2 linked regions of the Luteolibacter sp. LG18 genome follow. Each later gene encodes a partner of the first gene's protein in a complex. Links are inferred from orthologs where the notes say so. Each region holds a gene or a part of one and is shown on either strand. Other genes may lie near its edges. The genes, in order: rplI and llg_RS10125.

Region 1 (3,308 bases):
GTCCACCACGGCCAGCCCGGCGGACGCAGCGGAGGAGTTCCGGCATTTGGTGAATGTGCTGGTGGTTGCCGGGTAGCGACTACTTCTCCTTGGAATCGGAGTAGGCATGATCCCCGGGAACGTCTTGCCCGGCCCAGATCCGCTTCTGCGTCCAAGGCTCGGCGGGCGCGGTCCAGAACGGATCATTCGCCGGCAGGCCGAGGTGCAGCAGCCCGGCGGTACACATGTAAAGGCTGCCGGTGGAAACGTAGCCGTCCCGAATCGCGGGCTGGTAGCCGACCGCTCCGACCCGCAGCCAGCCCTTGTCATCGAAGGTGCCCGGGGTTTCCAGCGTTTTCCGGATTACCGCGGTGAGGGCACAGCGGGCAGCGGCGGGAGAGACTTCCTTCGGCAGTTCATGCCGCAGGGCCATCAGCGAAAGCACTTGGAACGCCCCGAACCGGTAGGCGCTCGACCGCCCGATCACCGGGAAGGTGCCCTCCGGGGAAATCATCCGCTCCTGCACCTCCGCGTAGCGCCGGGCCCGGCCCACGGTATCCGGCAGCAGCCGGGCGTTCGGATCGCCCTTTTCCTTGCAGACCTCCAGCACAGCGATCAGCGCGGGCTGGATGACATAGCTGTTGTAATAGTCCCAGTGGAGCTGGGGGCCGTCGCCGTAGGTGCCATCGCCCAGATACCACTGCTGGTGCTTTTCCAGCGCGTAGGTGATAGGGCGCATTTCGCATTCACCGGTGAAATGCCAGATCGCGGCCTCCACCAGCGCGGAGAACAGCAGCCAGTTGCTCTCGCCCGGCTTGATCTTCCGGGTTTCCTTCAGCGCGGCGATCACGTTGGTCTGCTGCTGGGGCGTCAGCGGCTTCCAGAGCTGGTCGGGAGCACGCAGCAGCGCCAGCGACAGGAACGCCGTGTCCACCAGGGGCTGGTTTGGCGTGGAGAAATCGAGGCGATCCGGCGAAGCTGGGTCGGTGGCGTTGACCAGCGCTTTTCGGGAAAGCGTGATGTATTCGGAGCGCAGCCGACCTTCCGGCGAGGAATCCGGTCCCAGGGCCAGCCACGGCGCAATCCCGACCATCGTGCGGCCAAAGGCCTCCAGATGGGTGAACTTGCGGCGGCCCTCCTCGCCGGGGCCGAGCGGCATGTTCTTTTTCAGCTCTCCTGCTGCCAGCGCGGACAACACCGGTCGGGCGATGCGGTCGAGCGCCTTCACCGTGTAGATCCGGTCCTGCGCCCCGGTTTGCTGGGCCCGGACGGGGACGACGAATGCCAGGACAACGGCAAAAAGGATCGAAGGGCGCATCTCAATAGGTTCTACCACAGGGAAGGCATTTATTACGACGAAATGGCCATTTTGGCGGGAAATGCTTCAGAAAAACTAAGTAATTCTGCATTTCCATAGCATTCTCCTTGACCAGAGACGCTGCGCTGGCTAATTCCGCGCCCCCACGAACGACCCACGTCCTTCATTATGGCCAACGCTCAAGTCATTCTCCGCGAAAAAATCGAAGGCCTCGGCAGCGAAGCCGATGTCGTCAAGGTGCGTGCCGGTTACGCCCGCAACTTCCTCGTTCCTCAAGGCAAGGCCTACGAAGCGAACAAGTCGAACCTCCGCCACGTCGAGAACCTGAAGGCCGCCCGCGCGCAGCGTGAAGCCGCCGAGCTGGTCGAAGCCCAGGAACTCGCCAACAAGATTTCCAAGATCAAGCCGAAGTTCACCCTTTCCACCGGTCAGGGCGGCAAGGCGTTCGGTTCCGTCACGAACATCGACATCCACAAGGAACTCGAAGCCGCTGGCATCGTGATCGACCGCCACGCGATCGAGCTCGAGAAGCCGGTCAAGAAGTCCGGCAAGACCGAGGTGTCCGTCCGCGTCCACCCGCAGGTCACCGCGACCCTCACCATCACCGTCGAAGCCGGTGAGGAAGAGGAAACCGAGGCCCAGGCCTAAGTTTTCCGGGAAACCATTTCGAAGACCCCGCTTGCTCCGGCAGGCGGGGTTTTTGTTTGTCTGGATATGGAGTGCAGTCGGCCCTCCGATTCCGCCTAGGCATTTCCTGCTTCCTCGCCCATGGTGGCGGAATGAAACGGACTCTTTCCGTGATCGGCGCCCTGCTGGTGGCCACCCCGGCCTTCGCCACCACCATCAACATGGTGCCGATCTTCCAGCCGCTCAGTCTCCATGGCACGGATGGTGACAAGGTGATCACGGACATCGGCGAGGCGCTCCAGGCGACCGTGATGCCCACGCCGATGGTCTTGACCGGTTCGTTTCCGGAAACACTGGTGGACGCGATCAACCAGCCCCACAAGGTTCCGACCAACAACCCGAACTACAAGGTCCCCGAGGCGAACCTGGTGGTGCTCTGCCGCCTCGGAATCGCGGCGGAACTCTCCGAGGGCGGGGCGGGCCTGCGGGTCCGGCTGGATGTTTCGGGGCTGACGATTCCCGCGGAAATCGATCTCACCGCCCGGCAGGTGCTGAAGCTGACCATCGTCGCGATCCGGAAGACGCTGGAGGACTACCAAAAACTCCAAACCTCACCGCTCGAGGTCGCCATCCAGATCGAGGGCGCGGAGGGCGGCAAGGCGCCGCTGCGCGACCTGACGGCGAAGTTCCAGCTGCCCGGTGGCGAGGAGGACTGAATTTCCGTCATTTCACTTTTCAAAGGGTGGGGCGATTGGGTTTGATCGGCGAGAGCCTAACCGCATGAGCGACACCACCCCAACCCCCGCCAAGTTCAAACGTGCCATCCTGAAACTGAGCGGCGAGGCACTGCGCGAACCGGGCTCCACGGACAACATCTCGCCCGAGATCGTCGACCGCATCGCGCTTGAGATCCGGGACGCCGTGAAGAGCGGTCTCCAGCTCGGCGTCGTGGTGGGTGGTGGCAACTTCTGGCGCGGTGCTTCGGCTTCCGCCCGCGGCATGGACCGCGCCACCGCCGACTACGTGGGCATGCTCGCCACCGTGATGAACGCGCTGGCCGTCCAGAGCTCTCTGGAGCACCACGGAGTGAAGTGCATCGTGCAGTCCGCCATTGAGATGCAGAATGTCGCCGAGCCGTTCATCCGCCGCAAGGCCGAGCGTCATCTTGAGGACGGCTTCGTCGTCATCTTCGCCGCCGGCACCGGCAGCCCGTTCTTCTCCACCGACACCACCGCCGCCCTGCGCGCCAGCGAGATGCGTGCCGACGTGATCTTCAAGGCGACCATGGTGGACGGCGTCTATGACTCCGATCCGAAGAAGAACCCGAACGCCAAGCGTTACGAAACCGTCTCCTTCCAGGAGTGCCTTTCCCAGCAGTTGAAGG
Region 2 (3,152 bases), 1.9 Mb from region 1 along the record:
CTTGGGAAAATGTTTGATAGGATCAGGCGTGGGGATTAGTCCCAGCCGCCGCCGCCACCCTTGTAGCCGCCGCCGCCACCGCCACGGCGATCGCCGTAACCGCCGCCGCCGCCGCCCTTGTAGCCGCCGCCACCACCGCCACGGCGTTCGCCGTAACCGCCGCCGCCGCCGCCACCCTTGTAGCCACCGCCGCCGCCGCCACCTTTGTAGCCGCCGCCGCCACCACCTTTGTAGCCACCGCCGCCACCGCCCTTGTAGCCACCGCCGCCACCACCGAAGCCCTTGTTTTCCTTGGGCTCGGAAGCATTCACGCGGAGGGCACGGCCCTGGAGGTCATAGCCGTTCAGGGCCTCGACAGCTGCTTCGATCTGGCTCTGATCGCCGAGGGTCACGAATGCGAAACCCTTCGAGCGACCGGTTTCACGGTCGGTGATGATTTTGACCCGATCAACCGGGCCGTACGAGGCGAAGAGACCAGTGATGTCTTCTTCCGTCGCGGTGTAGGGCAGGTTGCCCACGTAGATGTCCATTTGCTTCAATTCTCAGATTACGCCATCACGCTGAACACTTCCTGAGACCATGGCGTGGGAGACCAGACGAAGCGCGTCCCTACCAGGCAAGCCCGGAGGACCGCACATGCATAAGCGTGGATGTGTTCGGCTGGCAAGTAATTATTTTCAAGCGCTTGCGTGCCGGAAGGGTGGACGGACCGGGATCCCTCGTTCGGCGAAATGACGCTTCGCCTCTCCCACCGTGTGTTTGCCGAAGTGGAAGATGCTGGCGGCGAGGACGGCGTCCGCCTTGCCTTTTTCGAGAACGTCCACCATGTGATCGAGATTTCCCGCGCCACCGCTGGCGATCACGGGGATGCCCACGGCTTCGGAAACGGCGGCGGTGAGGCCGAGGTCGTAGCCGGCCTGGGTGCCATCGGCGTCCATGCTGGTGAGCAGGATTTCACCGGCGCCGCGGCGCCAGACTTCCTTCGCCCACTCCACGGCATCGAGACCTACGGGCGTGCGGCCACCGTGGGTGTAGACGCCCCATTTGCCCGGGCCCTCGCTCTTCGCATCGATCGCGACCACGATGCACTGGCTGCCGAAGGCCTTGGCTCCGGCGTCCACCAGGCCGGGATTGGTCACGGCGGAGGTGTTCACGCCGACCTTGTCGGCTCCGGCCATCAGCATCTCGTGCATGTTCTCCACGCTGCGGATGCCGCCGCCCACGGTGAGCGGGATGAAGCAATGCTGCGCGGTGCGGCGGACGACATCGACCATGGTGCCGCGGTTGTCGGAGGAGGCGGTGATGTCGAGGAAGACGAGCTCGTCGGCCTGTTGGGCGTTGTAGGCCATGGCCGCTTCCACGGGATCGCCGGCATCGATGAGGTCGACGAAGTTGACGCCCTTGACCACACGGCCATCGGTCACGTCGAGACAGGGGATGATGCGTTTCGCGAGCACGCGGGGAGCAAAGCGCCGATGAGGCCCGCCGCCAAGCAAAACGCCCGGCCGCAGGCTGCGGACGGGCGTTTCGTGGAAAACCTTGCTGTTACCGGACGAGGTCCGGCGGAGGTCATCAGGCGCCGAGTTTCGGCTTGCCGACGCGGCGGACGGCACCGAAGCGCTTGGTGAACTTGTCGATGCGGCCTTCGGTGTCCACGAACTGCTTCTGACCCGTGAAGAACGGGTGGGAGTCCGAGGTGATACCCATGGAGATCACGCTGTGTTCGACACCGTCGATGACTTCCTTCTTCTCGGAGGTCTTGGTGGAGCGGGTGACGAAACGCGCGCCGGTCGTCATGTCGACGAACACGACCGGGTTGTACTTGGGATGGAGATCCTTTTTCATGGCGGAGAGGTCCACCACGTTTCCGACGCGGCGGGGCGGGGAGAATGCCGGAAAAGGTCGGCCTGTCAAGGGGGGAGGTTGGGAAGAGTGCGGAAGGTCCAGGTTCGCGCTCACTTCGCCTTGAAGAGTCCGGCCGGGGCGGGCTGCTTTTTCGGGTCGTTCTTCGGGTGGTACATGTCAATGTAGAGCTGAAGTTTCCGGCCGGTGCTGGTCTGGAGGTCGTAGAGGTCGAGGATGTGTCCGTCCTTGCCAGCGCCGACACTGCCGGAGCGGGAATAGGCCACCGGTTTGCCCGCTTCGTCGCGGAGGGTGTCGAGATATTCGCGCTCGGCGGCCGGGCCGCCGTATTCGTCCTTCGAGCCGGTCTGGACCGGATTGTCCTTGGAAAAGCCGTAGGTGGCATCGGCCGAGGTGAGTTTCGGATTCACGCCTGCGGGTGGCTTGGCGGGAGCGGGGGCCGCGGGTTCGGCGAACGCGACACCGAGGGAGCAGGCGATGCAGACAAGGATGGGGATTTTCATGGCAAGCCGGCAGCCTGCCAGATCCGCGGGCGGGAATCCATGGGGAATCGACCGTGGCGGCGGAGCCATCCCCTGAAAAACAAGCGCCGGACACCCGGCATCGGCGTGAACCGATACCCGATGCCCGGCGGCCTGGAAAAAGCGGTCAGGGTTTAAAACCGGGGGTGACGGGGATCGCGGGGGCGGTCAGGGAGGCCGGGCCATCCCCGTCATCTGCGGTTTCGGTGCCGTTTTTCCAGTGGTCGGGTGCCCTTTAGAGGCGGAGGGACCAGAGTCCGGCGGTGTCCCGTTCCTGCCAGGGCAGGCGGCGGGAGATCGGATCCTGGAGGGTTCGGCGGACCTTGCGGCCGCCGGCGAACACGAACGAATCGGCTTCGATCGTGATGACTTCAAGGCCCTGGTAGTAGGTGTCCTTGAGGGTGGTCACGGCTTCCTCGCCGAACGCTTGGGCGAGGTGGCCGCGGAGTAGTCCGGCTTCCTTTTTCCCGAGGAACAGGAAGGCCGGGGTTTCGCCGTGGTTGGACTTGGAGCGGATCAATCGTGCGATCGCCTCCGAGTCCCAGACGGTTCCCATCCGGGCTTCGGTCGGAACCAAAGCCTGGTCGGGGATCGGGGTGTATGGGGTCTTGGCACTCATGTTAGCGGTCAACGACCGCGACCCTACTACACCGCTCCCCGGGGGCATCTTTCGCCGAGTGACAATTCCGTTGACTTGACAGTCAAAATCAGATTATGCGGCCGGTCTTGACCCAGGACCACAGGGCCTCGCTCCAGACGGCGGCATGG

Evidence for each region.
Region 2: rplI (region 1) and llg_RS10125 share a complex: the UniProt entries of both Bacillus subtilis proteins name them as parts of the 50S ribosomal subunit. The link is inferred for Luteolibacter sp. LG18 from one-to-one orthologs.

The regions. Positions count from the first base shown.
Region 1 is NZ_AP024600.1:4,287,230-4,290,537, forward strand. The notes cover bases 214-3,205. They hold rplI (50S ribosomal protein L9), read left to right. Parts: upstream 214-1,465; coding sequence 1,466-1,945; downstream 1,946-3,205. Other genes in these bases: llg_RS16850 (DUF2264 domain-containing protein), read right to left, coding at 214-1,297; llg_RS16860 (hypothetical protein), read left to right, coding at 2,077-2,640; pyrH (UMP kinase), read left to right, coding at 2,705-3,205. In the rest of the region: llg_RS16845 (sigma-70 family RNA polymerase sigma factor), read left to right, coding at 1-76; more of llg_RS16850, read right to left, coding at 80-213; more of pyrH, read left to right, coding at 3,206-3,308. UniProt on the Bacillus subtilis protein: Binds to the 23S rRNA.
Region 2 is NZ_AP024600.1:2,418,574-2,421,725, forward strand. What follows is about bases 210-3,045. They hold llg_RS10125 (type B 50S ribosomal protein L31), read right to left. Parts: upstream 1,846-3,045; coding sequence 1,573-1,845; downstream 210-1,572. Other genes in these bases: llg_RS10115 (RNA-binding protein), read right to left, coding at 210-530; hisF (imidazole glycerol phosphate synthase subunit HisF), read right to left, coding at 678-1,457; llg_RS10130 (hypothetical protein), read right to left, coding at 1,956-2,366; llg_RS10135 (hypothetical protein), read right to left, coding at 2,620-3,003. In the rest of the region: more of llg_RS10115, read right to left, coding at 36-209; llg_RS10140 (hypothetical protein), read right to left, coding at 3,092-3,152. UniProt on the Bacillus subtilis protein: While neither of the L31 paralogs is essential, this protein does not seem to function as the main L31 protein.